DNA from 3 places in the Brevibacillus nigriterrae genome. Region 3 is predicted to be linked to each of the others. Evidence: riboswitches for the same ligand, from Rfam matches in the RefSeq annotation. Region 3 holds a riboswitch; each other region holds the start of a gene.
What was found. A riboswitch is a leader RNA that binds a small molecule or an ion and turns the genes downstream of it on or off. The one in region 3 is predicted to bind lysine.
Positions count from the first base shown of each region.

Region 1: linked by a shared signal. The riboswitch ahead of dapD (2,3,4,5-tetrahydropyridine-2,6-dicarboxylate N-acetyltransferase) and the one ahead of ACPW7N_RS13040 (aspartate kinase) in region 3 are both predicted to bind lysine.
Region 2: linked by a shared signal. The riboswitch ahead of ACPW7N_RS00565 (amino acid permease) and the one ahead of ACPW7N_RS13040 (aspartate kinase) in region 3 are both predicted to bind lysine.

Region 1 is NZ_JBNCMT010000009.1:27,846-38,256, forward strand. Features, by position in the region: gene map (type I methionyl aminopeptidase) at 1-584, shown strand, start outside; gene ACPW7N_RS08695 (diguanylate cyclase domain-containing protein) at 719-2,758, shown strand; gene ACPW7N_RS08700 (DUF2804 domain-containing protein) at 2,824-3,831, shown strand; lysine riboswitch at 3,905-4,090, shown strand; gene dapD (2,3,4,5-tetrahydropyridine-2,6-dicarboxylate N-acetyltransferase) at 4,220-4,930, shown strand; gene ACPW7N_RS08710 (aspartate aminotransferase family protein) at 4,998-6,179, shown strand; gene ACPW7N_RS08715 (N-acetyldiaminopimelate deacetylase) at 6,179-7,318, shown strand; gene ACPW7N_RS08720 (hypothetical protein) at 7,379-7,540, shown strand; gene ACPW7N_RS08725 (hypothetical protein) at 7,617-8,210, shown strand; gene ACPW7N_RS08730 (DUF4912 domain-containing protein) at 8,315-8,680, shown strand; gene ACPW7N_RS08735 (gamma carbonic anhydrase family protein) at 8,745-9,278, opposite strand; gene ACPW7N_RS08740 (DUF1885 family protein) at 9,377-9,805, opposite strand; gene ACPW7N_RS08745 (MarR family winged helix-turn-helix transcriptional regulator) at 10,039-10,411, shown strand, end outside.
Region 2 is NZ_JBNCMT010000001.1:95,571-105,981, forward strand. Features, by position in the region: gene lpdA (dihydrolipoyl dehydrogenase) at 1-282, opposite strand, end outside; gene ACPW7N_RS00540 (dihydrolipoamide acetyltransferase family protein) at 287-1,729, opposite strand; gene ACPW7N_RS00545 (alpha-ketoacid dehydrogenase subunit beta) at 1,918-2,895, opposite strand; gene pdhA (pyruvate dehydrogenase (acetyl-transferring) E1 component subunit alpha) at 2,899-3,981, opposite strand; gene ACPW7N_RS00555 (alpha/beta hydrolase) at 4,205-4,927, shown strand; gene ACPW7N_RS00560 (hypothetical protein) at 4,948-5,142, opposite strand; lysine riboswitch at 5,312-5,498, shown strand; gene ACPW7N_RS00565 (amino acid permease) at 5,610-7,034, shown strand; gene ACPW7N_RS00570 (PepSY domain-containing protein) at 7,182-7,691, shown strand; gene ACPW7N_RS00575 (hypothetical protein) at 7,702-7,971, opposite strand; gene ACPW7N_RS00580 (VOC family protein) at 8,161-8,508, shown strand; gene ACPW7N_RS00585 (VOC family protein) at 8,675-9,079, shown strand; gene ACPW7N_RS00590 (DUF805 domain-containing protein) at 9,152-9,502, opposite strand; gene ACPW7N_RS00595 (winged helix-turn-helix domain-containing protein) at 9,622-10,411, opposite strand, start outside.
Region 3 is NZ_JBNCMT010000015.1:104,609-115,019, forward strand. Features, by position in the region: gene ACPW7N_RS12990 (cbb3-type cytochrome c oxidase subunit I) at 1-160, opposite strand, end outside; gene ACPW7N_RS12995 (TetR/AcrR family transcriptional regulator) at 324-911, shown strand; gene ACPW7N_RS13000 (enoyl-CoA hydratase) at 1,026-1,802, shown strand; gene ACPW7N_RS13005 (electron transfer flavoprotein subunit beta/FixA family protein) at 1,815-2,582, shown strand; gene ACPW7N_RS13010 (electron transfer flavoprotein subunit alpha/FixB family protein) at 2,602-3,561, shown strand; gene ACPW7N_RS13015 (PepSY-associated TM helix domain-containing protein) at 3,700-4,851, shown strand; gene ACPW7N_RS13020 (YfmQ family protein) at 4,990-5,409, shown strand; gene trxA (thioredoxin) at 5,544-5,861, shown strand; gene ACPW7N_RS13030 (hypothetical protein) at 5,913-6,365, opposite strand; gene uvrC (excinuclease ABC subunit UvrC) at 6,504-8,324, shown strand; lysine riboswitch at 8,394-8,582, shown strand; gene ACPW7N_RS13040 (aspartate kinase) at 8,805-10,046, shown strand; SAM riboswitch class I at 10,113-10,224, shown strand; gene metX (homoserine O-acetyltransferase MetX) at 10,409-10,411, shown strand, end outside.

The sequences.
Region 1 (10,411 bases), on a different contig from region 3:
CTGAACAAAAGGGATACCAAGGGTACCCGTTTGCAACCTGCGCATCTGTGAATGACGTGATCTGTCATGGATTTCCTTCCAGAGAGCAGTTGCAGGAAGGGGACATTGTAACCATCGATATGGTTGTGAATTTGAACGGGTGGTTAGCTGATTCAGCATGGTCTTATACAGTAGGAAAAGTTTCTAGAGAAGCAAAGGATTTATTGAAAGTGACCAAACAGGCTCTGTTTGTGGGGATTGAGCAGGCGACTGTAGGCAAGCGGATTGGGGATATTTCTCATGCTATCCAAACATTCGCTGAGTCGCTTGGATATGGCGTTGTGCGGGAATTTACCGGACATGGAATTGGTACAGATATTCACGAAGACCCTGTCGTCCCTCATGCAGGAAAGCCGAACAGAGGCACACGATTGAAGGAAGGCATGGTCATTACCATAGAACCCATGCTGACGATAGGTGATTACTATGCCACCGTTGACGATGATGGCTGGACGGCCCGCACGCTAGACGGGAGTTTGGCTGCCCAGTATGAACATACGATTGCTATCACCTCTAAAGGGCCTCAAATCCTAACATGCCTATAACAGTTAGAAAATTTTAATATTTATTATTATTCTTCCTGTGATTTCCTTACTGGTATATTATAATAATGATAATTTATTCTTTCTTGTCCCAATGAGTCAGAACTATCCAGGTAACGTGGAGGCCATTTCAGGAGATGAAACTTTTGTTTTCTCGACTTTTTCAATTTAAAACTATCAAACAGCGGCTTCGATTCTGGATAAGCTTTCTGATACTGCTCACCGGTCTGTTGAACTTTGTGCTGGTTCTTTTGTATGAAAAAAATCAGCATGAAGAAGAAGAGTTTCTTCGATTGAGACAAGTAACGATGCAACAGCAACTGTTCATTGAAAACTGGCTAAAAGAGCGAGCGAGTGACATTGACACTCTGGCTAATATTCCTGCCGCAAAACTGCTCCAAAAAGATAAAATGAAGCAAATGTATGAAGGCTTTATGGATAGACAACGAGAATTTTCAGCGATTGTATTTGTCAATGCACAAGGGATTACTGAGCTTGACACAGGCGACAGACAAGGTACCAAGACAGGTGCAAATCTTAGTGATCGGCAATATTTTAAAGATGCCAAAGCAGGAAAGGCGAGCATTACGGATGTATTATACCGAAAAGTGTCTGGTCAACCGGTTGTCATTGTGTCTTCCCCGGTGATGGATCAAAATCAAAAATTTCTCGGGCTGGTGTTCGGTGCACTTAACCTGACAACAATCGATCGTGCAATGAAAAGCGTAACAGTCGGAAAAACCGGTGAAAGCTACCTTGTCGGTTTAGACAAGTTAATGATTACGGAGTCACGGTTTATTGATGAATTGATTCAGCAAGGCATCGTGCAAGATACCACCAAAATGAATGTAAAAATTGAAAATTATATTACCAACCAGGCATTCTTGCATCTGGAAGCAAATGAGAGCTATATCAATTATCGCGGCAAGGAAGCATATGGGGTGTATCAGTGGATTTTTGACGGCAAATGGCTGATTATCAATGAACTGGACAAGGAAGAAATTGAAGCTCCTTTCTATCGTTCCCTCCTGTTTATGCTGGCCATCATGGTTGGAGTTTATATCGCAGGCTATATTATCATCATTATTGTTGCAGACAAGTTAAACAAACCGTTGCAAATGCTGGTGGATGGTGTCCAAAATATTCGTCGCGGCACTTACCACTATCGGATCGAGGATACAGAATTCACGACTACTGCTGTGGAATTTCGTGAATTATGCAAAGCTTTCAATGAAATGTCTGCTACGATTGACTCCAATATCAAACTACTTGCAGAGAATGAAGCCCAGTATCGATTAATTGCCGAGAACATGACTGATTTCGTAACTGTACTTGCCCCAAACGATGTTGTATTGTACGCTTCTCCTTCGCATCAGTTAGTCCTGGAGAGGCATCTCTATATCGGAAACACACCTTATCAGTATATTCATCCGGAAGATTTGTCAAAAACAGTGGAAGCAATGAATCGTTTGAAACAGGACAAACAGCCCATTACGGTTGAGCTTCGCTGGAAACATAAAAACGGGAACTGGATTACACTAGATATTCGCTGCCAACCTGTAGTGAATAAACAGGGCGAACACATCCAGACAGTAGTCGTTTCAAGGGATATTACCGAGCGCAAACTAGTTGAAGACAAGTTAAGTGAAGCACATGAGCGATTCAAGCGTCTCTCAACGATAGATGGCCTGACGCAAATTGCCAATCGTCGAATTTTTGATGAGACATTCGAACGAGAATTACATCGGACAATGGCTGAATCGAAACCATTTACATTAATCATGTTTGATATTGATTGCTTTAAGGCGTACAACGATACGTACGGGCATCAAGGGGGAGATGTTTGCCTCAAAGAAATTTCCCAGGCGATTAATCAATTGATTACGAATGATCGGCATCTGTTTGCTCGGTACGGTGGTGAAGAATTTGCTATCATTTTGCCAGAGGAATCCGAAACGGAAGCTGTCCAAATCGGAGAAACAATTAGAAGAACGGTCGAAGATCTCCAGATCCCTCATGCTAGCTCAATTGTTAGCAGAGTAGTTACTGTCAGTGTCGGGCTGGTCAGTCTTGTGCCTCGTATTGATCAAACAAGAGATGAAATTCTTCATTTTGCTGACAAAGCCTTATATAATGCCAAGGATAACGGTCGCAATTGCTTAATTGCCTATACATAACTCGGCCTCCCGCGAGGCTGAGTTTTTTTTACAAGCATAACATGTGAAAAGGGGGAACGTTGCTCATGGAATTGACGGAATCTGTATACCTGTGTGAAAAGTCAGGTCAATTGAATAAAAATAGCATTGGCTGGTCACGTACACCAAAGCATATTTGCAATTTGAAAGGCAGTTGGCTACGCAAGAAAAAGTGGAATCATTGGTTAATCACATCAGATGTCTTTTTATTTAATGTCACGCTGATTCATCTGGATTACATCGGAATCGCCTTTACGTACGTGTATGATTACGAGCGACAGCAGTTCTGGGAAGAACAGTTGTCTATTCCGTTCGGGATCGGATGTGAGTTGCCTCCATGTGCAGATGATGACTTCACCTTTTCACACCCTCGTCTGTCGTTTTCGAGCAAACAGGATGTTTCCCGAAAAGCAAGAAATCTGGTTGTTAACTCTTTCGGCCGTGATCCGTGGATAAGCGCTCAATTCGTTATTCAACAACCGGATGCATATGAATCACTCAACGTGGTCATTCCCTGGGATCAGCAGCGCTTTCACTTTACTTCCAAGCAGAATTGTCTTCCGGTACAAGGACTTGTACGGATTGGGGATCGAGAATTCCACTGTAAGGAAGGGGTAAGCTTTGCTGCTCTAGATGTGGGGAGAGGAATATGGCCGTACCGCAGTTTTTGGAACTGGGCAACCTGCTCGGGCGAGGTTGACCAAAAAGCATTCGGCTTTAATTTGGGAGCCGGCTGGACAGATGGAACGGGAGTCAACGAAAATGCTTTGTTCCTTGATAACCGTGTCTATAAGTTGGAGGAAGATGTAGTTTTTACATATGATCGAACGAACTTGTTACAACCTTGGCAGATCCTGTCCCAATTATCATCGGATGTGCAAATTGCATTTACCCCGTTTGATCGAAGAATCGTTCGAAACCAAGCAGGAATTTTATCTTCTACGCTGCAACAGGTATTCGGCCACTTCAGCGGCACAGTCCGTACACAGGATGGGGAGCGCATTTCTTTTGATCGGTTGATCGGCTGTGTAGAAGAACATCAGGCAAAGTGGTAAAAAACGGTTTCGTAATTCTTGGTTGTCTGATTCAGATTATTTTGGTAGAGTAATAACAATTGAAATCACAAATGTGATAAATAGAGGTGCGCAACGAAAGAGTATATCTTCTTGGATAAGGAGTAGGGGCTCCAATGGGAAGAGGGAAAGGTCAATGCGCCGAAGTTTGTGCCATCCCCCAGGGCATAAACTGGGGTGTCTGTGAATAACAGCCACCTTGTCACAGAAGAGTTTTTCTCTGTGGAGCGCTATTTATGAATTGCAAGGGAACCATATGCAATGAGTAGATATGCTGCTCATTGCATTTTTTCGGTTTAAGCCCCGAACCATCGTGGAGCATCAGGCTCTGTTCGGTGAATCAATCAAAATATTGTGGAGGATGAGAGAAATGAACATGATGGATGCGAATGAAATTATCAGCTTTATTCAAAAAAGTGTAAAGAAAACCCCGGTAAAAGTACATATCAAGGGTCAACTGGAAGGAATCCAGTTTGGTGAGAATACCAAAACATTTATTACAGGCAATGTAGGCGTGCTGTTCGGCGAGTGGAGTGAAATCTCGCCGGTTCTAGAGCAAAACAAAGACCGCATCGAAGATTTTGTCGTAGAAAGCGACCGCCGCAACTCAGCAATTCCTATGCTCGATACGAAGCACATTCAGGCGCGCATTGAGCCAGGTGCCATCATTCGTGACCAAGTATCCATCGGGAATAACGCAGTTATTATGATGGGTGCGGTAATCAACATCGGCGCTGTCATTGGTGAAGGCACGATGATTGACATGAACGTTGTTGTTGGCGGACGTGGAACCATCGGCAAGAACTGCCATATCGGAGCAGGCGCTGTTGTTGCAGGTGTAATCGAACCACCATCTGCAACTCCGGTAATTATCGAAGACGACGTAGTTGTAGGTGCAAATGCGGTTATTCTCGAAGGCTGCCGTGTCGGTCAAGGTTCTGTTGTGGCAGCAGGTGCGGTTGTTATTGATGATGTACCGCCAAATGTTGTCGTTGCAGGTACACCAGCTCGCATCATTAAGCAAATCGATGACAAAACCAAATCCAAAACCGAAATCAAGCAAGAGCTTCGTCAGCTGTAAGATTGGGTCCCCGGTTAAAGGAGTGAATCCCTTGGAAGATTGGCGTTCATTAGATGAAACATATATCATGTCTACCTATAAGCGATTACCGATTGCCATTGCCAAAGGAGAAGGCAATTACTTGTATGATGCGGAGGGAAAATCCTACCTCGATTTGTTCACAGGACTGGCCGTTAACATTTTGGGACATTCACACCCGGAAGTGATGAAAGCCTTGCGTGAACAAGGTGAGAAGTTTTTGCATATCTCCAACTATTTTTTGAACCCTCCTGCCATTCAACTGGCGAAGCGGTTAATTGATCATACTATCCCGGGTAAAGTATTCTTCGGAAACTCAGGAGCAGAAGCGACAGAAGCTGCGATAAAACTGATTCATAAATGGACGCTGGCCCAAGGAAATGAGAAAAGCGGCATTGTCGTTCTGAAAAACAGCTTCCACGGCAGAACATTGGGGGCTCTTCGACTGACAAGGCAAGCACATGTGTATCAGGATTTCCCACAGCCAACCTTCCCTGTGTATGAAATCGAAGCGGGGAGTATCGAAGCGTTGCGGACGCTGTGTCAGACCGAGAAGCCGGCAGCCATTCTCATGGAACCTGTGCTGGGATCTGGTGGGGTCATTCCACTATCAGATGAGTACCTGCAGCAGGTAGAAGCAGTAGCAAAAGAGCACGGTATTCTTTTCTGTATCGATGAGATTCAAACAGGGATTGGTCGCACAGGAAAGCTGTTTTGCTATCAGCATGCGGGAATTACTCCAGATGTCATTTTGTTCGCAAAAGGTGTCGGTGGTGGGCTGCCGCTCGGTGGAATTATCGTTGGAAGCAAGTTGACGCATCTGTTCCAGCCAGGAGATCACGGGACAACATTTGCTCCGTCTCCGTTAAGTGCGGCTTTGGGCAATGCGGTTTTGGATGTGCTTGAACAGGATTTATTCCTTTTTGAGGCGAATGCGGTCGCAAAGTATTTGTGGGATCAATTGACCGAACTGTCCGCTCAATACCCAAGTCTTTTTTCAGCGCTGAGGGGAAGAGGGATGATGTTGGGGCTGCCAACCAATCTTGCTGCAGAAGAAGTAAGCGCCATTCAACAACACCTCCTGCGAAAGGGGATTTTGGTGGATGTAACACAGAGAACCATTATCCGCTTGCTGCCACCATTGACACTTACCAAAGATCAGGTTGACCTTTTGGTTGGGCAATTGACGGAAGCAATCGAGCAGGTTGTCATTAAGAAAGGAGCAGTCTGATGAGTACGACAGTACATCCTTTCGTTTCGATCCGACGTGAGCTCCATCAAATTCCTGAGCCGGGTTTTCAGGAATTCAAGACACAACAATACCTCTTGAACTACATCAAAAGCTTGCCGCATGACCGCATGGAGGTTGCCACCTGGCGAACCGGGATCCTTGTTCTGGTGAAAGGGAAGAATCCTTCACGCACGCTTGCCTGGCGTTCCGATATGGATGGTTTGCCGATTGAAGAAGAGACAAACTACAATTTCCGTTCGAAACATCAAGGCTACATGCACGCTTGTGGACATGACTTTCACATGTCGATTGGTCTTGGCATTCTGACGAAGATGCTTGAACAACCGATCGATGATAACCTTTTGTTTATTTTTCAGCCGGCAGAAGAAGGTCCGGGTGGCGCTTTGCCAATGCTCGAATCAGATGAGTTTCGTGCTTGGAAACCGGATGCGATTTTCGCCATGCACATTGCGCCAGAATACCCGGTCGGAACGGTAGCCACAAAAGAAGGCATTTTATTTGCCAATACCTCCGAACTGTTCATTGATTTGCAGGGAAAGGGTGGTCATGCAGCCTATCCGCATAAAGCAAATGACATGGTGGTAGCGGCCAGCCATCTGGTCGTACAACTGCAGACGATAGTTGCTCGAAACATCGACCCACTTGACTCAGGAGTAATCACAATCGGAAAAATTGACGGGGGTACCAAGCAAAACATTATTGCCGAAAAAGCGAGAATCGAAGGGACGATTCGTACCCTCTCCATGCCTTCTATGCATAAGATCAAAGCACGGATTGAGGCGTTGGTGAAGGGAATCGAAGCCGGTTTCGAGTGTCAGGCGACGATTGATTACGGTTCAAATTACTGTCAGGTCTACAACAACCCTGAGTTGACCCGGCAGTTCATGGATTGGGTCAATACAAGAGAGACTATCAAGCTGTTTGAATGCAAAGAAGCAATGACAGGCGAAGATTTCGGCTACTTCCTCGAACAGATCCCCGGATTTTTGTTCTGGTTTGGGGTAGATACACCATACGGACTCCATCATAGCAAGTTGGAACCAAATGAAGATGCAATTGAACTGGCCGTTGATCACGTATCAGCCTATTTTCAGTTTATTGGCACGCACAACAAGTAACTCAAAAATGGACTGATTACTGCTCCTTTTCTTCCGCTTAGGAAAAAGGAGCTTTTTTTCTTGGGAAAACGCTTCTTTCGCTGGAAATTAATGCATTTATCTACAGGTTTTGTGGATAACTCATCCGATGCCGATAAAATAAGGGTTGTGGATACTGTGGATTCTGTTGAAAAAAATCTTCAAACTTGCACAACTTATTCCATTCTGGTGCGTATAACTTAATAAGAAAAAGATTCGGAACGAAGTGAATCGATATTCCGAACACTAGCAATGGCTCATTTACTGGAGGAAAGTGGCTATGAAAAAGAAAGCGATGACGGTTCTAACTGCCTTGATGATAGCAGGGGTTACTACAACAGCATTGGGTGATGGTAGCGTAGACGTTACTTTAGATAAAGTCCGGACCAATGTGGAGCTTCCTGCTTCGTCTGTTGGATCGGTTCAGGATTTGGTAGAAAGCTTGGGCGGATTCACGAATTTCGACAAAAAATCAGGAAAGTTAAGTGTGGAGAAGCCAGAGGTAAACTTGCTTGTTTTGGAAGGGATTCAACAAACCAAAAGCAAGAGTTTGGTGTTTAGCAATCCGATAAAAGGCTGGTCTGATAAAGACATTCCACGCAGCTTTGGTGTATTTGTCGAAATTGATAATGCACCAGTCTCCAAGGACTTGAAATGTAAAGTGGTTCTGGTTGCTCCGAATGGTAAAGTGGTAGACAGCGGGAAAGAGTGGGAGTTCTCAACAAAAAATGGCACATCATTTTATTTCTCGGAGCCATTCATCTCAACAAAATTGGAGTATTATGGAACATATAAGGTCCAACTTCAGATGAAGCGTACGAAATCAGAATCGTATACAGTCGTTGGTGAAAACACATTTGTTGTCGGAAGATAAGGTTATGAAGATTCATATTTGAGCGTTTTCATGCTATAATGGAGTGCAAGATATAGTCATATATCTAATCTTCAGTTGACATGAGAAAGGAAAGATGGGAGCGGATGAATACGAATCCCGAGAGGTCATCGACAGATGTAGAGGACCCCAACATACGAATTGAATGGAAAGACGACCAATCACTACGTGCTACATGGTCCATGACAGAGAGTTTCCGATTAGAAGCAGAGCGTGAGTTTGGCATCCCTTTTTCTGAACTGCCATTTATATTACGATTGTACGATCTGACAGGACGCGGCGATATCAAGAATGACGGTACTGACAGCTACACGGATTTCGATATTAACCACCGCTCATCCGAATGGATTCTCTACGGTGTCATGGAAGGCTTAACGTATTGTGTTGATCTGGGAGTTCGTATGATTGACGGAAGATTTTATTCGCTGTCACGTTCTGCAGCTTTAGCTTAAGTAAGCATTCGATAATTGCAACAGGCTCTCTACATTAGGTAGAGAGCCTGTTTTTTTACATTTATCAGCTTGATTGAGGCGGGAGATTTCGATATTCATCACGATATTCTTTTGCCTTTTCACAGTAAACTTTCGTAGTAAGCCTAAGCATGTGCAGATCCTGTTCAGTCAATTCACGTACCACTTTACCAGGTGAACCCATCACCATGGAGCGTGGCGGAATTTTTTTGCCGGTGGGGATCAATGTATTTGCCCCGATAAAACACTCCTCGCCGATTTCAGCTCCATCCAATACAATAGAACCCATCCCTACCAAAGACCCTTTGCGAATCAGACAGCCGTGCAAGACGACATTGTGGCCGATTGAGACTTGATCCTCGAGGACAAGCGGGAATCCGCTGTAACTGTGCAGCGTACAATTGTCCTGGACGTTTACCTGCTCACCAATATGGATGCTCGTTTCATCTCCACGCAAGACACTGTTAAACCAAATGCTTGAATCACGTCCCATACGCACCTCACCTATAATTCTAGTGCCGGGAGCGACGAACACGGATGAATCGACCTCTGGATAACGTCCTTTATACGGATAAAGCATGAGAATACCCCCTCCATTTTTTCTACACGAGAAGTGAATAAAACAAAAGACAGCCTATACGAGTGGTAGAGACTGTCTGTGTAGCCGAAATAATAAAATTAAACTTTACGTGGTTGGAAATACTGTACTCGTCCATTAAAAAGATGAGCTTCCCCTTTGTATTCACGACCGAGATAGCGAGTGAATTCATTCGCTTTTCCTCTGTCGCCGGTTGTGTACACTTCTGGCAACGTGATTTGAATATAGCTGAGGTCTTTGCCTTCTACTTCTTTCTTTCCAACTCCAACGATAATGGCTCTATAGTTTTTCGGATCTTTTCCTTTTAACACGAACCACGAGTCTTTTCCTTCTGGTTTTTCTTCAATCATGTAAGGAAAAGCTGATGATGCATATTCCCATCCCAATTGAGCGCCAGTTTTTTTGGTTTGTTCCATATAGTTCTGGAATTTTGCCTTCAATTCTGCAAGCGTAATTGTGGGAACTACTGAACCCTCTACTAGGTATATGTAGGCCGTTTGTAAATTCACGTACTGTTCACTCCTATTATCCGCTTCTTTCGTTTGTATCCCAAAGATTAGTGTAGCATTCCGGCATATGATTTGACAACTAAACGGTTAGGAGGGTTTGGCCTACGAAAATAATTGATTGTTTTTTCAGAAAAATGTATAATGTGTATAATATTTCGTTTATTGATCAGACTTTGTCAAAATGGAAGAGGTAGGGGTTTATAGAGAGAATGGTATTGGAGGGAGTGTAAGGCATGCAAGAGGCGTCGATACGTCAAGTGTATGAAACTTTGAATACACTGCGGGCAATTAATGTAGTGAACAATGAAGACTGGGAACGAGCAGCAAAGGCCGCAGAACTGGATTCATCCGTACAGCTAAACATCTTATGGATTGTTTACTGTTATGAGGGAGTGCGTGTTACTCAGATAGCCGATTGGACTTTCTGGCATCCTTCTTCCATCGTAATTCACATCAAAAAATTGATGGACAAAGGATTGGTTACGATCGAGAAGTCGGATTTGGATGGTCGGGTTGTCAACGTCTATCCTACCCTTTTAGGCAAACACGTAATCGAAAAAAGCAGGCAAAACTCTCCTGCGATTTTCCGGTTAACTTCTGCTCTGG
Region 2 (10,411 bases), on a different contig from region 3:
GCCCGCTTTCCATTCCTGTGTCTTCTGGAAGTCAACTTTCACATTTTCCACGGAAATCCCCATAGAAGATGCTGATTGGGAATGTGCATACGTATGTGAAGCATGGATAAGCGCCTTGGATGGAATGCATCCGACATTGAGGCAGACACCACCAACGGCACCTCTTTCAATGACAGTAACCGTTTTACCCATTTGTGCTGCACGAATCGCTGCAACATAACCACCTGGGCCTGCACCAATCACTAATACATCTACTTCTGTAGTAAACTCACCAACAACCATTTGATTATCCCTCCATCATGAGCAGTGTAGGATTTTCCAGCAACTGCTTGAGGTAGTTGACGAAACGTTGAGCCGGTTCACCGTCAATCAATCGATGGTCAAAGCTCAAGGAAAGGGACAGAACAGGTGCTACAACAATTTCGCCGTTTTTCACAACTGGTTTTTCACTGATTCGGCCAACACCGAGGATGGCAACCTCAGGATGGTTAATTACTGGCGTGAAGAACATTCCGCCTGCAGATCCGATGTTTGTAATGCTGAATGTTGAGCCTTTCAATTCATCAGCCGATGCTTTGCGATCACGAGCTTTCGTAGCCAACTCGGTAATTTCCGCAGCGATATCAAACATCGATTTGCGATCTGCCGACTTCACCACAGGGACCATCAAGCCTTCATCGGTGGAAGTAGCAATACCGATGTTGTAATACTTTTTATAAATAATTTCTTGTTTTTCATCATCGATGGAAGCATTCAATTCTGGATATTTCTTGAGACCAGCCACGACTGCTTTCACAACGAATGGCAAATAAGTAAGTTTGATACCTTTTTGTTCAGCAAGTGGTTTTCCTTGCTTGCGTAGGGCAACCAGCTCTGTCACATCTACCTCATCAAAAATCGTAACATGAGGTGCTGTGTAAGCCGATTTCACCATTGCTTTGGCAATCGCTTTGCGAATTCCTTTCAACGGAACACGTTCTTCCAGCTCACCTGTTTGTGGTGTGTAGTGAACAGTTGGTGCCCCTGCTGCTGGCGCAGTAACTGGCGCTGCTTGTGGTGTAGCCGCTGCTTGCGCTGCTGGCTGTGCCGCCGATACAGCTTGGGCTGCTGGTGCTGCAACTGGTGCTGCAACTGTTGCTCCACCTGCTGCCACGCGGTCTACATCTGCACGTGTGATTCGGCCTAATGTACCAGATCCAGGAACAGTCGCCAGATTAATGCCTTTCTCACGAGCGTATTTGCGTACAGATGGAGTAGCCAAAACGTGTTTGCGATCAATTGGCGCTGCTGCTTGTGCAGGTGGTGCAGCTACCGCTGTGGCTGCTGCTGGCGTATCGAGTGGTTGGGAAGCATTTTGATTGATTTGGGCACCAATATCACAGCCTGGATCAATCCCCTCTGCTTGTGCAGCTGGCACAGGAGCCGGAGTTGGCGCTGGTGCCGCTGCTGGGGCATCATGACCATGTGTAGGCAGATTCGGGATTTCTCCTTCTGCATCGAAAACAACCAACGTGTCTCCTACTACAGCAACTGTTCCTTCTGTTACTGCCAGTTCAAGGATTTTACCTTTCACTGGAGATGGAATTTCTACAACTGCTTTATCATTTTGCACTTCTAAAATCACTTGATCTTCTTCAACGGAATCGCCTGGCTTTACATGCCATTTTACGATTTCGCCTTCGTGTATACCTTCACCGATATCCGGGAGCTTAAATTCAAATCGACTCACAGGAGTCCCTCCTTATGAACTGTTCCGGTCCTATAAATCCACCGGGTAAGAACCCACCCGACTCTAGCTATCGCTGGCGGTCGACTAAACGCAACATCCGTGTTGCATCGTCGACACTTGCACGTCCTGAGCTTCGTCGGGCGGGGCCCCAACTTATAAACATTATCAAACCATGTATCCGGCGGTTCTTAGAAGTTGATTACTTTATCAATTGTCTCGGTGATGCGTTTTACATCCGGGAGCCAGATGTCTTCTGCTTGCGCAAACGGGTATACGGTATCTGGAGCCGTTACACGTAATACAGGTGCTTCCAGATGAAGGATGGCATGCTCATTGATTTGAGCCATAATTTCTGCCGCAACACCTGCTTGACGCTGTGCTTCTTGAACCACGATCGCACGGTTGGTTTTCTTCACTGATTCAAGGATTGTGTCCATATCAAGTGGATTAATGGTGCGCAAGTCGATCACTTCTACTTTTACGCCGCGTTTTTCCATCTCTTCTGCTGCTTTGAGGCTTGTGTGAACCATGGCACCGTATGTAACCAGTGTCACGTCACTGCCTTCTTTGACTACGTTTGCTTTTCCGATTGGAACAGTGTAGTCGCCTTCTGGCACTTCGCCACGGAAGGAACGGTACAATTTCATATGTTCCAGGAAGATAACCGGATCATTGTCACGAATCGCCGAGATCAACAATCCTTTCGCATCATACGGGTTGGAAGGGATAACGACTTTGACACCAGGCGTTTGCAAGAACAATCCTTCGAGTGAATCTGCGTGTAACTCAGGAGTTTTTACCCCACCACCAAATGGTGAACGGAATGTGATTGGACTAGTGTATTTACCACCAGAACGGAAACGCATACGTGCAGCCTGTGAAGCAATCGCATCGATTGTCTCAAATACGAAACCAAAGAATTGAATTTCAGCTACTGGTCGAAAACCATTGATGCCCAAACCTACTGCCAAACCACCAATTCCTGATTCTGCAAGTGGTGTGTCAAATACACGGTTTTCGCCGAACTCTTTTTGCAATCCGTCTGTTGCACGGAATACACCGCCATTATTTCCAACGTCTTCCCCGAAGACCAGAACATTCTCATCACGAGCCAATTCGACGCGCATCGCGTCTGTAATGGCTTGAACCATCGTCATTTGTGCCATAGTTTACTTCGTCTCCTTCGCCTGATATTCTGCCATCTGCTTCTGAAGCTCTGGAGGCAGTGTTTCATACATCACTTCAATTAAATCGGTCACTTTCATCTTCGGATATTCATCCGCTTTTTTGATCGCATCAGCAACCGCTTGTTTTGCTTCTTCGATAACAGCTTCTTCGTCTTTTTCAGACCAGAGGCCTTTGCCTGTCACGTATTTACGGAAGCGAATGAGTGGATCTTTTTGCTCCCATTCGCCTTGTTCTTCAGTTGTACGATAACGAGTTGGGTCGTCACCTGCCATGGTATGTGGACCATAACGGTAAGTAAGTGCTTCGATCAATGTAGCACCTTCGCCAGAAGTACCCCGTTCTTTTGCATCTTGGACTGCTTTGTAAACAGCGAGAACATCCATACCGTCTACACGTACACCTTCGATACCAGCAGCTACTGCTTTAATGGCGATGTTTTGTGCAGCAGTTTGCTTTTCAAAAGGAACAGAGATCGCATATCCGTTATTTTGAGAGAAGAAGATTACAGGGAGTTTGTATACCCCAGCGTAGTTCATGCCTTCGTAGAAATCACCTTGAGATGTAGCACCATCACCGAAGTAGTTGATTGCTACTTTCTTTTCGCCACGAAGCTTGTAACCCATCGCAACACCTGTCGCTTGTGTACATTGCGCTGCGATGATGATTTGCGGCATTAATACGTTCACATCATCCGGAATTTGTCCGCCATGAATATGTCCACGGGAGTAGAGAAAAGCTTGATAAAGTGGCAATCCATGCCAAACGATTTGTGGAATGTCACGATAGCTAGGAAGAATAAAGTCTTCTTTGGCAAGAGCAGACTGGGAACCGATCATCGCTGCTTCCTGACCTGCTACGGGAGCGTAGAAACCGAGACGTCCTTGACGGTTCAAGCTAATCGCACGTTGGTCCCACACACGGGTGAAAACCATTTTACGCATCAATTCTTTCAGTTCTTCATCAGTAATTTTCGGCATCATTCCTGGATTGACTACAGTGCCGTCTGGTGCAAGTATTTGGAGTGGAGCAGAATCACGAAGCTTCTCAGCAGTAGAAATACTCAATGAAATCACCTCTTCGTAGGATTAACAAGAATTGTGTACCTAGAAACGAACTGTTATAGTTGCACAAACCATCTGTGTATCTGTATTAAATCAGCTTTATTCAAGCTTATTTCGTTCCTGTTACTATTCATGATAAAATCTGTATCAATAAATTTCAATAACTTTTTTACTCTTTTTTTATTTTTTATATTGTTTATAGTGTTAAACATAGGAGGAATAATGAATGACAAGCTATGTAAACCGCACCATTGTCAAAGAAGAAGTCAATAGTGAACGATTGGGAATTACCCGCTCCTGCAAGGTATATTTGCCTCCCGGGTATAATGAGCTTCTCTCTTATCCAGTGATTTATTGTCAGGATGGCAACGAATTTTTCACGATGGGCCGAATTGCCACGATTGCCAATCAACTGATTCTCGAGGATGACATCGAACCCATGATCATCGTGGGAGTCTCCGTTGAGCGAAGTAAAAGAACCAGCGAATACTCCCCTACCGGTTCACGCAATGATATGTACAAGCGCTTTTTTGTCGAAGAATTGCTACCCTACATAGAGGACCGCTACCCAGTACGCAAAGATATCTCATCCCGAGTCATCGCAGGAGATTCTCTTGGCGGGACTGTATCCTTACATCTTGCTTTGGATCATCCCGAGGTATTCCAGCGAATGATTTCCCTTTCTGGCGCTTTCTTTCAACCGACACTGGATCGCATCCAAGAGACAGATAACCTTTCCTGGCTCAAGTTATGGATGGTTGTTGGGACGGAAGAAACCGAAGTCGAAACCAATATCGGTACCTTCGATTTCGTCGATTGGAATCGTCGGGCCAAGCTTCTTCTAGAAGAAAAACAGGCGCACTTGCACTATTCCGAACAACCGGGACGACACGTATGGGGATTGTGGCAAAATCAGTTACCTGATGCCATTCGCTATTTTTTTGCCTGACAAGAGAAGGTAAAGAAGTTTTATAATAAACCATTAATTTCTTGTATATCTTCATAGCTATACTTCCTGCCATCAGTCAAATGGATACCCTGACTGGTCGTTTGATCAATTTCGCCTGCAACTTGTGTGTCATCCTTTAACACAATGTTGACAATCTTGCTTTCTTCCAGCTTCATTTGTTTGTTTAACAATTCCCTTTGTTTCGCTGAAATCATGGAGTAAATACCTCTCTTTGCATAATGATTGGTAAGCATAGTATCCCAATCCATTCAAAGAATTACTCTGTGTAACAAAAATTCCATTTGACGATTGTTTCATGGACTTGCTATACTGAGCAACGGTATAAAAAGTTTATATATAAAAAAATCCTCATCTGTGTTCTCACGATGAGGTAGAGGTTGCGACAATTATTAGTAGCTGATCGGAGGCTTGGATGGAGCCGATGAAGATCTGTTGAAAGGGAAAGTCGCCGAAGCTTGCTGTTGCCCATTTCACACAGCCTGCTGGGACCACGTCGAACAGACGTGGGACTGTCACAAGGAATACGTCCTTGTGGAGTACTATCTTTTACGTTGAGAACGGATGCGGGTTTGCATAGCAAAAGTGCTGTGGACTCGATTCTCGATTCCCGGCACTTTTTTATTTCCTTTTTCTCTTTATCACTTTATCAGGAGGAAGTATTATGGCTACAAAAAAATGGGGTTTCTGGCTCCTGACTGCATTCGTTGTTGGAAATATGGTGGGCTCAGGTATTTTCATGCTGCCAAGCTCACTTGCCAATACTGCAAGTCCACTGGGTGTTACGCTTGCCTGGTTGCTAACCGGCTTAGGTGTTCTCATGATTGCACTTGTATTTGGTAACTTGTCTGTACGTCGCCCTGAGCTGACAGCCGGACCACAAAGCTATGCACGTGCCTTGTTCACATCACGCCGAGCAGGCAATATGGCAGGTTTCAGTATGGCTTGGGGGTGTTGGATTGCCAACGCTTCCGGTAACGTAGCGATTATCACGACTTTCGCAGGGTATCTCTCTACGTTCTTTCCTATTATGAAAGATGAGCGTGTGCTTTTCACCATTGGCTCTTTTGCTGTTGAAATGGGAAAACTAACTTCGTTCCTTGTATGCAGTGCCCTGCTTTGGGGAATTAATGCGATTTTACTCCGTGGTTTAAATGGTGCAGGTAAATTAAACTTCTTCGCTACTGCGACAAAGGTACTCGGCTTTGGATTATTCATCGTTGCATCGCTTTACGCGTTTAATGCAGCCAACCTGAGCGAATTCTATCTGCCTGTAACCGATGAAGATGGAGTTGTCCATGGACTGGGCAGTCAAATCAACTTGGCTGCGCTCGCTACTCTCTGGGCGTTCGTCGGGATCGAATCGGCGGTTATTTTCTCCGGGCGTGCTCGTTCACAACGTGATGTAAAACGGGCAACCGTCACAGGCCTTGGGATCGCTTTGGCCATCTATATTGGAATTACGTTGCTTACTATGGGCGTTTTGCCACAAGAAGCACTGAAAGCCTCTGACAAACCGCTCGTTGATGCATTAACTGCTGTAATCGGAAGCTCTGGCGGTACGTTGATGGCGTTACTTGCAGTGGCATCTCTATTGGGAACCTCTGTAGGCTGGATTCTTTTAAGTGCAGAGATTCCGTATCAAGCGGCACAATCCGGGATTTTTCCACGTTTGTTTATGAAATCAAATAAGCACGGAAGCCCTTCCGCTTCCCTTATTGTAACCAATGTATTTTCTCAGCTATTTGTCTTCTCTACGATTTCTGGTACAATTGCCGAAGCATTCGCATTCGTGACAGTGGTAGCGACACTTGCCTATCTCATTCCTTACCTCGTATCAGCTATCTATCAATTGAAGCTGGTCATTACGGGACAAACCTACAATCAAGAGCCAGGCTCCCGTGTAAAGGATGGTATCATCGCTTTCCTTGCTGTTGCCTACTCTGCATGGGTAATCAAGAGCGGAACGGCAGACCTCAAAACATTTGGTTTGGGAATCGGACTGTTCTTACTCGGATTTATTCTGTATCCACTGATGAGCGGGTCGACAAAGAAGATCGAACAACCAGCTAATGTTGTCATTGAATAATGGAAGCCATATAAACAAATGCCATCGAAGGTTATCTTTCGGTGGCATTTTTTATATGGCTCTCACGGGCTATATCATTTGTGAGCCTATCACGTTATAGTAGAATCTGTTTTCAAGATAATGATAGAACAGCAAAGAGGTGCAGTAATGAATAAACTAAACAGAAATTTACACCGCTATATCGGCTTGATTGTCAGCCTGTTTTTAATGATGTGGGTGATTACAGGATTTTTGCTTTTCAACGTACCTTGGTATCAAGAAAAAGCCAATGATTTGAAAACCACATCCATCGCTCTTCCAGCTACCTCCTCAGACTACACGATCTCTTATGTTGGTGATGCACTTATCAAAACAGGAGAATATAAATGGGAAGAAATTCGCTCCATTACAAAGTCAGGAGAAAACTTTAAAGTTTATGTCAAACGGGACCCCATCTTGCGTATTACGGTTGATAAAAACGGACAGATAACAGCACTAAAACAAGACCCGATTCTAGACTTATTTTACGGACTGCACGTTGGTGAATGGGAAGATATCAACTATGTAACTTTATTAGAAGTTATTTCAATCCTGGTTGTAATTTTAACAGTAACCGGTTGGGTGTACTTCTTGCCCAAAAGAAAAAAACGGAAACTGAATGTAGCTTCCGATTCATAAGGAACTAGCCCTATTCTTCAAAAAACGGATTAAACTTCTTCCCTGCAAAGGCATCCTGTTGTTTCCGTTTAATAAATGGATTAAAGCCAGTTTCATCTTGTTTATTGCCAAAAGGGGAGCCTGTCGATGAAGAATGGCCCTCTTTTCTTCCCATCATGATCCCAATCTCCTGTTTGATTGCTTCATTACAATCTTTTATATCACGATCGACATCTACATTCAGTTTTTTCAAGTCAATCAATCGATCCATATAGGCGATCAATGTTTCAAAACGTCCCATTTATCCGTCTCCCACTTTATAGATAGTTTTTCTTTCTTATAAATGTAGCATAATTACAGCATTTTCGCCTACTTGTCACAGGTTTGCTATGGTTTTGCCAAGCAAATTAGACTATCATGAAACTGTTGTGATGAAAGTTACACCTAAGTGAATGCACCACAACACTACTACATGTAAAAAGGTGATTTCATGAAAGTGTTAGCCGTTGTTCCACGGGTCTACGTATCCGATGTGAATTCGAATCTTGATTTTTACAAAGAGCTGCTGAAAGCTGAACCAAAAGGAATCATGCAAGTAAAAACAATGGAAATAGCCCGCTTCGATCAGATCGTGATGATTGCTGGGGCAGACACAAACAGCATTCGTGTCACTGCTTCAATTGTAGTAGACTCCCTTGAAGAAGCAAAAAACTTTGTTACTCAATCTGGCGGAGAAGTACTAGTAGGTCCTGCCACTGTACCATCTGGCAATATGATGATAGCCCGTCACCCTGATGGCAACGTTTTTGAATACCTTCAACCAATCTCACGCAGTTAATGAGTAAGAAGAAAGCAAACAGTTTGCTTTCTTCTTTTTTTATTGTATCAATGAAACTTGTCTTACTTGCGAAACTGTTGGGAAAAGAAGGAAATCAATTCCTTGGACAAGAAATAGAATGAGGCAGTTTTACTGCACACATACTACCATTCTAGGGGTGATACGATTGGCACTTACCGCTGACAAAACGTTTGTCAACTTGCCTGTCAAAGATTTGCACAAGACTATTGAGTTCTTTACAAAATTAGGATTCGAATTCAACCCCCAATTTACCGACGAAAAAGCAACTTGCATGATTATCAATGATCACACTTTTGTCATGTTGTTGGTGGAAGAGTTTTTCCAGACGTTTATCAAAAAGGAAATTGCTGATTCATCCAAAAGTACGGAAGTCATCATGGCACTCTCAGCGGAAAGCCGTGAGCAAGTAGATGAGATAGTTAACAGGGCACTTGCTGCTGGTGGAACGGCTTACAACGACCCAATTGATCATGGTTTTATGTACACATGGAGTTTTCAAGACATCGATGGTCATCTATGGGAATTCGTTTATATGAATATACCAGAATAATCGGGTGACTCAGTGGGGGAGTGCATAAAAATGCCTCCCCTGTTTATCAGGAGAGGCTTACGGTTTTTTTGCTTAGTAAGAAGAATATTTCGGGTTTGCGCCGTATTGATTATCCTCTTGACTGTCTTGGCAAAAGAATACGATTAAAACAATGGCACCAATTAATGGGATTAGCCCAATGAGGAGCCACCAACCGCTTCTGCCAATATCATGCAATCTCCGTACGCCTACAGCCAACGATGGCAATAATACAGCCAATGAATAAATACCACTCAGAACGGAAGTAAGACCGACGAGATTCTCCAAAATCGTTAGAACAATGGAAACAAGGAAGCTAAAGAGAGCAAACATCCAATACTCTTTTCTTCTTGCACGTCCAGAAAAACCGACATAATTCTGTAAAACTTTCAGATACCATTCCATAACCTACACTCCTTTAAATAATAAAATGGATATAAACGGAAAATAAAACAAAAAAACCATATTCAGATTATAACCATAAATCCCTTAATTCGACAAGTTTTGTTATTTTTTCCTCGCAGTTAGTGAATAATACCGAGCAGTTTGGCTTTTTGAATCGCTTGGATCCGGTTTGTAGCATCCATTTTTTCAAAAACTCGGTTCAGATGGATTTTAACTGTTCCACTCGAAATACATAATTCTTCGGCGATTTGTTTGTTTGTATACCCCACAGCCAACAAACTTACCACTTCCCTTTCCCTATTTGTAAGAAGAGCAAGTTTTTTTGCTGGATCTGTCATTTTGTTTCTGCTGGTGGTATCTTCTTCAAGAATACAGCTATATATTTTCTCAACAAAAAGCAGGAGCACACCCGTATTCAGGTCACCTAGGTAACGGTTCTTTCTCACTCCGAGATAATGCTCGAAAACATCTGAAAGCATATCTCCATCGTCCAGAAGTGTCCTGAAGTATCCATCCTCATCTGCGATCACAAGTGCCTTATGCAGTGTCTTGATTGCCTTTTCCGCTTCTCCGAGACGATATAGCATTACAGCTTGCAAAAGGTAGGTTTCAAGCAGGCTTCCCAGTCGATTTTCTCGTTGAACCGCTTTTTCCAGAGACTGAGAAAATTGGAGCGCTTCCGTATACTTTAGCTGGGCGATTAAAACACGAATGTATGTTATATTTTCGTACTCTTGATATTTGCTAATTTGTCTTTCTATGGAGAGATGATTGGTTTTCACCCATTCGTTTACTGCCTCCATGTTGCTGTGAAGCAGATAGTACCTTACCGAGAACGCTTCGAGGATATGTAACCAGTGTTGCTGATTATTGTCTGAACGTTTCGTCATGGAAATCGCCTCATTCACG
Region 3 (10,411 bases):
ATTGCAAATATTTCTGCAAAGGGCCTACCACTAAAAAGTCAGGCCAGACATATTTGATGGCAAGAATCAGTCCGAAAGTCATACCGAGTAACAACCAGACGAATGAGGAATAGTACAAGTAGCGCACGGCTCGGTACGATGTATCTTGATTAGTAGTCATTGACAGAAATCTCCTTTCCTTGGCGCTCTGATGTAAGTATTTCCAATCGACACCAGAGTATGCACAGGATAGGGATTGACACTTTTTTATGACTTGTATTACACTTGATGTGAATGAATAGTCATTCATTTTAAGATCCTTGAGACGATAGCGGAGGTTTGGTATGGCAAAGAAGACGGGGGAAAAGTATGAAGCCATCATTGATGCGGCTGTTCGCGTAATTGCGAGACACGGGTACCACAATGCCCAGGTATCGCGGATCGCCAAAGAGGCGAAAGTAGCGGACGGTACGATCTACCTCTATTTTGAGAACAAGGATGACATACTCATTTCTCTATTTAATGAGAAGATGGGGCAGTTTATTGAAACAGGTCGTGCTCGTATTCAAGAAGCGAAGACAGCGGAAGAGAAAGTGTATATTCTCGTGCAACACCACTTGTCCCATTTGGGCAACAATCCTGAAATGGCAATTGTTACTCAGATCGAGCTGCGTCAATCAAACCCGGATGTAAATCAAGGGATTGGTTCCGTTCTCAAAGGGTACTTCAATTTGATCGAAGAAGTGATCCGTGAAGGGGTAGAGCAGGGAATATTCCGCGATGATCTTGATATTCGCATGGCACGCATGATGCTGTATGGAACAATAGACGAAGCAGCTACATCATGGGTAATGAAACAGTGTAAGTATGAACTCATTTCTCTCGTTGATCCCATTCATAACCTCTTCCTACACGGTTTAATGAAAAAATAGCGAGAGAAAACGCTTTATTTTGGCATTCTCCATTTGATACAATGATCTTGGCACCCTTTTTGAGCGACCGCTCAGTTAGGGGGGTTGCCAAATCGAGGGGAGTGGGAAAGAAACATGCAATTTTCCAATGTATTGGTGGCAGTAGAAGAACGAATTGCCGTTGTATCTATTAACCATCCGCCTGCGAACGCTCTGAATCATGCGACGTTGGAAGGATTACAGGCTGCACTCGATCACCTGGAAAAGGACGAGCAAGTCAAGGTTATATTATTGACTGGCGAAGGCCGCTTTTTCATTGCAGGTGCGGACATTAATGAATTTACTTCTCTATCTGATGCACAAGCTCAACAAATGGCGGAAAAAGGCCAAAGCCTCTTCAATCGTATCGAGACCTTTTCCAAACCAATCATCGCTGTGGTAAACGGTGCTTGCTTGGGTGGAGGTCTGGAGCTTGCGATGGCTTGCCATATTCGACTCGTTGCTGCGGAAGCAAAGCTGGGCTTGCCTGAGCTGAATCTTGGTCTGATCCCGGGCTACGGTGGAACACAACGACTTCCTCGACTGGTTGGTCGTGGGATGGCAACCAAGATGATTTTAACCTCTGAGATGATCGGTGGCGAAGAAGCGCATCGCATCGGATTGGCGGAAGCCGTATATCCGGTCGAGCAATTGCTGGATGAAGCCAAAAAATTAGCATCAACGATCGCTCTGAAAAGCAGCATTGCCATGAAGTATGCACTGGCTGCTGTTCACTCTGGCTACATAAAGGGATTCGAAGAGGGGCTACATCAGGAGGCAGTTCTTTTCGGAGAGGTATTCCGTTCTGAAGATATGAAAGAAGGCGTAAGTGCCTTTTTAGAAAAACGCAAACCCCAATTTAAGGATCGCTAAGGAGGTACGTGTATGAACATTCTTGTAGTTCTTAAACAGACGTTTGACACAGAAGAGAAAATTGTCATTCAAGATGGCAAAATTAGCGAAGATGGCGTTGAATTTATCATTAACCCGTACGATGAGTATGCCGTTGAAGAAGCAATCAAGCTTCGCGATGAGCATGGTGGCGAAGTAACCGTTATTACTGTTGGACCAGACCGTGCCGAAAATTCCCTGCGCACTGCACTTGCAATGGGTGCTGACAAGGCTGTGCTTGTTGATGATGAATCCCTGTTTGGCGATGAGTTCACAACAGCGAAGGTACTCGCAGCAGTTGCGAAAAAAGTTGGCTTTGACTTGATTATTGGCGGACAAATGGCTGTTGATTCCGGTGCAGGTCAAGGCGGCCCACGTCTTGCTGAAGAACTCGGCATCAACCATGTATCGACCGCTGTTAAATTAGAAATCAATGGTTCTTCCGTGCGTGTTGAGCGTGACATCGAAGGGGATTTGGAAGTAGTTGAAACTTCTCTTCCAGTACTCATTACAGCTCAACAAGGCTTGAATGAACCACGTTATCCTTCTCTGCCAGGTATTATGAAAGCGAAGAAGAAACCGTTGGATCGCTTCTCCGCTGATGATCTTGGTTTATCTCTTGATGATGTGAAAGCAAAAACAGCAATCGTAGACCAATACTTGCCGCCGAAAAAACAAGCTGGTCGCGTACTGTCCGGTGACACATCCAGCCAAGTGTCAGAATTAGTTCAACTTCTTCGTAATGAAGCAAAAGTGATCTAGGGGAGAGAGGGGATTCCACATGAAAAAAGTACTCGTACTTGCAGAAGCACGTGACGGTCAACTTCGTAACGTATCTTTTGAGGCTCTTGCAGCTGCCAAAACTATTGCCGATGGTGGAGAAGTAGTAGCTACTGTGTTTGGACCTGGTGGAGATGCTTATGTTTCCGCACTCGCTTCTCATGGAGCATCCAAAGTATATGTGGTAGCAAACGATGCCTTGGCTCAATATACGCCAGACGGCTTCACACAAGCTCTTGCTCAAGTAGTTAATGAAGTAAATCCAGATGGCATCATCTTGGGACATACAGCAATCGGACGTGACCTCGCACCTCGTGTAGCAGCTCGTCTTGGTCTAGGACTTGTATCCGATGTGACAAGTGTAGAAGCGGGCGGAACATTTACTCGTCCGATCTATGCGGGTAAAGCGTTCCAAAAACGCAACTTCACAGATGGCAAAATCTTCGTAACGATTCGTCCAAACAACATTCCAGTGAATGAAGCGGATACTTCCAAAACAGCAGAAGCCGTTGCATTCAACGCTGATATCAAAGACCTTCGTACGATCATCAAAGAAATCGTTCGCAAAACTTCAGGTAAAGTGGATCTTTCTGAGGCAAAGGTTATTGTTTCAGGCGGACGTGGAGTAAAAAGCAAAGATGGCTTCAAGCCACTAGAAGAATTGGCTGACGTATTGGGTGCAGCAGTAGGTGCATCTCGTGGTGCTTGCGATGCTGATTTCTGCGACTATGCCCTGCAAATCGGTCAAACAGGAAAAGTAGTAACACCAGATTTGTACATCGCTTGCGGAATCTCTGGAGCAATCCAGCACTTGGCGGGTATGTCCAACTCCAAAGTAATTGTTGCCATCAACAAAGACCCAGAAGCTCCTATCTTCCAGGTAGCTGACTATGGAATTGTGGGCGACCTGTTTGAAGTAGTGCCACTTTTAACAGAAGAGTTCAAAAAAGTATTAGCATAAATATATAATCTGAATAAGTATGCCGGGGATAAATATTTTATTCCCGGTTTTTTGTTTTGTCAACGTATTGACAGTGATTATCATTTTCATTTATAAATAATAATGAAAATCATTATCAATATAAAAAGAGAAAGTGGGATGAACAAATTCATGTTTCGAAAGGGGATTCAAAAGCTCCATCTCTGGCTGAGTTTGGTGGCAGGTGTATTTATCGTTCTTATTGGTTTGACAGGCAGTATTCTAGTTTTTGAAGGGGAAATTACTAGGGCAACTCACCCCGAACTATTCCAGGTTACGCCAGGCAAGGTAGTTTCCATTGAGCAAGCATTGGAGGCTGTCAAGGCTGGACATGAGAAAAGAACGATTGATCGAATCTATGGTCCCGATTTTCGAGATGCTTACGGAGTGTACTACTTCCGAGCAAAGGATGGGAAAGAAACCAAGTATGTTTATGTAGATCCTGGGACTGGGAAGGTGTTAGGAGAAAGAGGAAGCGAATCATTTTTTAGTTGGGTATTACAGTTGCACAGATACTTACTGTTGAAAGATTTCAGCGGTGCAGAAATTGTTGGTATCATTGGTTTTGTGATTACGTTTATTACCGTTTCAGGGATCTATCTCTGGTGGCCAGGTTTGGCGAAGTGGACGAAGGGCTTTATTATTCGTAATAGTAAAAATCGCTATGCACTTCATTATGACTATCATAAAGTTTTTGGAATTATCTCTGTTCCTTTTTTACTCGTTGTATCATTAACAGGTGCGTTGTTTGTGTTTGATGAACCGATTTTTGCCTTGTTCGGTGCGAAGCCAAATACTTCTCCAGCGAAAGATCTTCTCATCTCGAAGCCGTTAGATAGTGGCAAACTGGCAATTGATCAGCTTATCGCAAATGCGCAGCAAAGTGTGCCAGATGGCAAGTTCATGCAAATCAGAATGCCAGCAAAACCGGAAGAAGGGAAGCCAGAGGGAGCAGTTGATATTCGCATGACTCATGGGTATGATCCTGCGGGAGCGGGCAATGTACAGCTTTGGCTTGATCAGTACAGTGGAAAGATCATTGCAAAACAAGATGCAGTAACCGATGCTGGATTAACCTATCAGACATGGTTGTTTCCGTTACATACCGGATTGTTCGGTGGTATTTTCACAAAAATCATTTACTTCATCGGTGGACTGATACCTACCTTGCTCATGGTGACAGGAACCTATATGTGGTATACCAAACGGGCAAGACAACGACTGGCAAAACGGATGAAAGCAGAAAAGCTCGTCCAACCCAATGTAGCATAATAGCATAATTTGAGGAGCGTATCTTTCGGGATGCGCTCTTTTCATATAATTTTCATTTGAAAAAATCATTTTATAGTTTTATCCTATTATTACGGTGATTAAATAATATATCTATAGTAGACAAAGGTGTGATTTCTCATGTCAGATACAATGGTAAACTGGCTTTCGCATAGTATTGGGATGATCCTGGTAGTAGCTTTCTCTCTTCCAAGCTTTGCGCTGATCTGGATGGCGAAGAAAGTGGCCAAGCATAAAGAATTGAAAATCGAGGAAGTGCAATCTGTGGCACTATCGCTGGAAGGGAATCAAACAAAGTACGCAGATATCCAGCAAAGCGAGATTCTCTCCAGTTTTAATGAGGATATTTTTATCCAAAAAGCCTCTGCTGCCGATATTACCAGAGGCAAGCATATTCTTATTGAAACCTCTACAGAGGACATTGCCATTTTCCCAAAAGACGGCATCGATCTTTATGTAGAACGAATCAACCGCAAGAGTCGTAAGGTAAATGTTTATTGGGCTAGAAGCAGCGAACTTGCTGGTCTATTAGCAAGGTAATGGATTGCCTGCAGGCCATTGGGGCAAAATAGGGATATGTTGTGAAAGTGTCTGATGTCATGGTCAATTCAGAAGCAGGATGGTATACTTTAACCTGAAATAAGTTTAAGTGAATATGAGGGAGGCTTTTTATCATGGCAATTGTAAATGTATCCGATCAATCCTTTGCTCAAGAAGTAGAGCAAGGTGGTACAGTTCTCGTTGATTTCTGGGCACCTTGGTGTGGTCCTTGCAAAATGATCGCTCCTGTCCTTGAGCAAATCGATGGAGAAATCGGTTCTCAGTTGAAAATTGTAAAAGTAAACGTTGACGATAATCCTGATTCTGCTGGACGCTTTGGCGTTATGTCTATCCCTACGCTTTTGGTGTTCAAAGAAGGTCAGCCGGTTGATAAAATCGTGGGCTTCCAACCAAAAGAAGCGTTGATGTCTACGTTGAACAAACACCTGTAAGATAATCAAATTTCTACATACAAGCAGCTAGCTTTCGGGCTATGCTGCTTATTATTTTTTCCAGGTCATTTTTACGTAATAAGCGACCGATATTGCCATGAGCAAAAGGGCTCCCCATGTTTTACTATTCAGGATAATTAAGTGCAGGAGTGCCTGTGGCATTTCCAAAGTTGTGCAGTTATTGGTTTGGTATGCTCCTTCTTGACCTGTATATCTTCCATAGATGATATAGCTTGAGCCAATCGTAAACCGTTGACCACAATACATAGAATAATCATCAGTCCACACCGTTACTTCGTTGTCGAGAGTGCCTTTCCATACTTGATTCACTTCAATCGTAACCTCATAGCGATTCCTCAGTTGTTTCCAATCTTTCACAGCGAGAACTGTTCCAGAAAACGCAGCAGTTGACTCTTTGAGGGGATTTTCTGGAGTCTTGCAGATACATGCTGATGCAGTTGTTGGATAAACCATTATCATCAAAAGTGGCAACAAGAAAAGCATGAGTGCCCGTTTGATAAAAAGCCCTCCCTTGTATCGTTTTTTGTATATTTTACCATATATTGAATATTCTTAAATCTGGATTCAGTTCGTCCCTCTTTCTGCGTGGGTATTCTAGAAGAAGAACATTTGTGCTACTATATGTATGGTTGTAAATCGTTGAGAGGAGGACAACGGGTGAAGACAATTAAAGATAAACTGGCTGTTCTCCCGGACAAACCTGGCTGTTATCTCATGAAAAATGCGACGGGTGAAATCATCTACGTCGGTAAAGCCAAAGTACTCAAAAACCGGGTGAGATCCTATTTCACTGGAAGTCATGACGGTAAGACACAATTGTTGGTTAGCGAGATAACCGACTTTGAATATATCGTTGTATCATCTGCGATTGAAGCCTTGATTCTGGAATGCAATCTGATCAAGCAATACAATCCCAGATACAATATCCTGCTAAAGGATGACAAAACGTACCCATATATCAAAATCACCAATGAGACCCACCCTCGGCTGGAAATTACTCGCAAGGTTCTCAAGGACAAGGCGAAGTATTTTGGGCCGTATGCCAATGCGGGGGCAGCCCAAGAGGTGAAGAAGCTCCTGGATCGTCTCTATCCGCTGCGCAAATGCCAGACCATGCCGAAGCAGGTTTGCCTGTACTACCATCTTAATCAATGTCTGGCACCTTGCGTCTATGAAGTGGAAAGCCAAGAAAACGAGCGTATCGTTGATGGGATCTGCAAGTTTCTTGACGGCGGGCACGAAGCGATGAAGACGCAACTGACAGAGAAAATGATGCAGGCCGCAGAAGAGATGGAGTTTGAACGGGCCAAGGAGCTACGTGACCAGATTCGCAACATCGAAGCCGTTATGGAGAAGCAGAAGGTAACCTTCACGGATACCGTTGATCGGGACATTATCGGGTTTGCGGTGGAAAAGGGCTGGATGTGTATACAGGTTTTCTATATGCGCAAAGGCAAAATGATCCAACGAGAGACGTCGATGTTTCCGTATTACGGAGATGAGACCGAGGACTTCATGTCGTTCGCTGCCCAGTTTTATTACGAAAAACAGCAGGCACTGCCGAAAGAAATATTGCTTCCGGAACAAAGTGAGCCGGAGCTTCTCTCGGAATGGCTGCATGTGAAGGTGGCAACTCCGAAACGAGGCAAAAAACATGAACTCGTCTTGATGGCAATCGAAAACGCCCGTATCGCCTTGCAAGAGAAATTCGCCCTGATGTCCAAAGATGAAGCTCGGACCATTCAGGCTGTTCACAATCTGGGGCATGCATTGGGAATCGGTGTGCCGCATCGAATTGAAGCTTTCGATAACTCCAACATTCAAGGGACAGAGCCAGTATCCGCCATGGTAGTATTCACTGATGGGAAACCTGATAAGAAGGAGTACCGCAAGTTCAAGATCAAAAGCGTGGATGGCCCTGATGATTACGGCTCCATGCGTGAAGTGATCCGCAGGCGGTATACGAGATTGCTAAAAGAAAATCAACCGCTCCCCGATCTGGTTGTCATCGACGGAGGAAAGGGGCAAATCTCTGCTGCCATGGATATTTTGGAAAATGAGCTGGGGTTATTTATTCCCGTGTGTGGATTAGCCAAGGACGACAAGCATAAAACGGCACAACTGCTGTTTGGTGATCCTCCCGAGCCAGTCGAGCTGAAGCGAGACAGCTATGAGTTCTATCTCCTGCAACGGATTCAGGACGAGGTGCACCGCTTTGCCATTACGTTTCACCGCCAGTCTAGAGGGAAGACAATGCTTAGTTCCCAGTTGGACGATATTCCCGGCATCGGTGAAAAGCGGCGCAAAATGCTGTTCAAACACTTTGGGTCGTTTGCCAAAATGCGGGAAGCGAGCGTGGAAGATTTCCGTCAGCTCGGCATCGGCGATAAGCTGGCTCGTGAAATCATTTCAACCCTTCGCAAGTTGGAAAGCGAAAAGTAATTGAACTTCCAAGCCATCACATGCTATAATCCGTTCTAATTGAATATGAAACCTCACTTCCCTTTATTGGAGTGAGGTAGAGGCGCGAAAACCAAGAGTACCCCCCGAGATGCGGGCATCTGTGAAGGGCAAGGGAAAGGGGAATTCGCCGAAGTGCAACAGACTACCCGAAGTCTGCTGTGCTGGGTCTGTGTTGAACAAGCACAGGACTGTCATCGCCATATACATCCAATATTGCGATGGAGAGCTATCTCACCGAGGATGAAAGAACTGCGTTTATTCGACGTAGTCTTTCTCCGACGTGTCCAAGGGAAGGAGGAACTGGTATGTCCAAGATCAGGGCAGCGACAGGTCAATCCTCGTCGTTGCCTTTTTTGCTATAAATACATGATGATTTGCACACTTTACTAGGAGTTACTAAAACGTACGGGGACCCCCAGAGTTGGGTGGTTAACGATAACGATAAGGGAGAGGAACCAGGTGGGATTAATCGTTCAGAAATACGGCGGTACTTCAGTAGGTACAATCGAGAGAATGCAGCGTGTCGCTGACCGAATCATAGAGACCAAAGAACAAGGAAACGATGTGGTAGTTGTCGTTTCCGCCATGGGCAAATCAACGGATGTACTGGTTGATATGGCCAAACAAATTACTGCGCAGCCTTCTGAGCGTGAAATGGATATGCTGCTCTCAACAGGTGAACAGGTATCGATTGCGCTACTTGCCATGACACTACAAACTAAGGGCTATGAGGCTGTATCGCTCACGGGCTGGCAAGCAGGAATCACCACGGAAAGCTACCATTCGAGAGCAAGAATTCAGGATATCGAGCATACACGTCTCAAAAAAGAATTGGCTGAAGGCAAAATCATCATCGTTGCCGGATTCCAGGGGTTCACTCCAGATGGTGAAATTACAACACTTGGTCGTGGAGGTTCCGATACGACCGCAGTGGCGCTTGCCGCAAGTCTTGAGGCAGATAAATGTGAAATCTTTACGGATGTATCAGGTGTATTTACCGCTGATCCACGGGTTGTGCCTTCTGCGCAAAAACTGGACCGGATTTCTTACGACGAAATGCTCGAGCTTGCGAATCTTGGGGCAGGGGTACTGCACCCTCGTTCAGTGGAGACTGCCAAGAAGTACAGCGTGTGTCTAGTGGTTCGCTCAAGCTTTACAAAAGAAGATGGAACGTATGTGGAGGAGGGGTCTTCAATGGAAACAGGAAGAGTAATCAGCGGGGTAGCACATGATGAGGATGTAGCAAAAATTACCGTGGTAGGAATGCCAGCACAAGTAGGCACACTTTCCCGGCTGTTCAATACGCTTGCGTCTGCACAGGTAAACGTCGATATTATTATCCAAAGCTCCTATGAAGCAAAGGTAACGAACATTTCCTTTACAGTTGCCTCCGGGGACCTGGCGAAAACATTGCAAGTGTTGGAACAAAACCGCACCGAACTGGGTTTTGAGAGTGTAGATCACGAGGAAGAACTGACAAAGGTTTCGATCGTTGGAGCGGGCATGGTGACCAATCCAGGGGTTGCTGCCGAGATGTTCCGTCAACTGGCCGAACAACAAATTTCCATTAAAATGGTTTCTACTTCCGATATCAAAATTTCGTGTGTAATTCCAGCAGCCTATACCAACCTTGCTGTTACAACCCTGCATACGGCTTTCGGGTTGGATGTGGCAGAGCAGGCAGTAGTACACGGCGTATAACATCCGCTCTATTTTCTACATTGACAGGTAAGCCCTCCCAATCGTATGATGAAAACAATTGAAAAACTCTTATCAAGAGTGGTGGAGGGACTGGCCCGATGAAACCCGGCAACCCCGCTTCGGCGGAGAGGTGCTAAATCCAGCAGGCGCATGATTCATGGCGTTTGGAAGATAAGAGCGGGTATCTGGCCAACCGGAACATACACCCCCTCTTCTCTTCGCAGAAGAGGGGTTTTTTATTTTTTCGGATGTGAAAAACGTCTCGACGTTTATCATAAAAGTGGATACGACCGCTTGCGGGCACCAAAACGGTCAATACCGTTTTGGTGTGAATCGTACCATCCGGGTCAGGGGGGATAACTTTG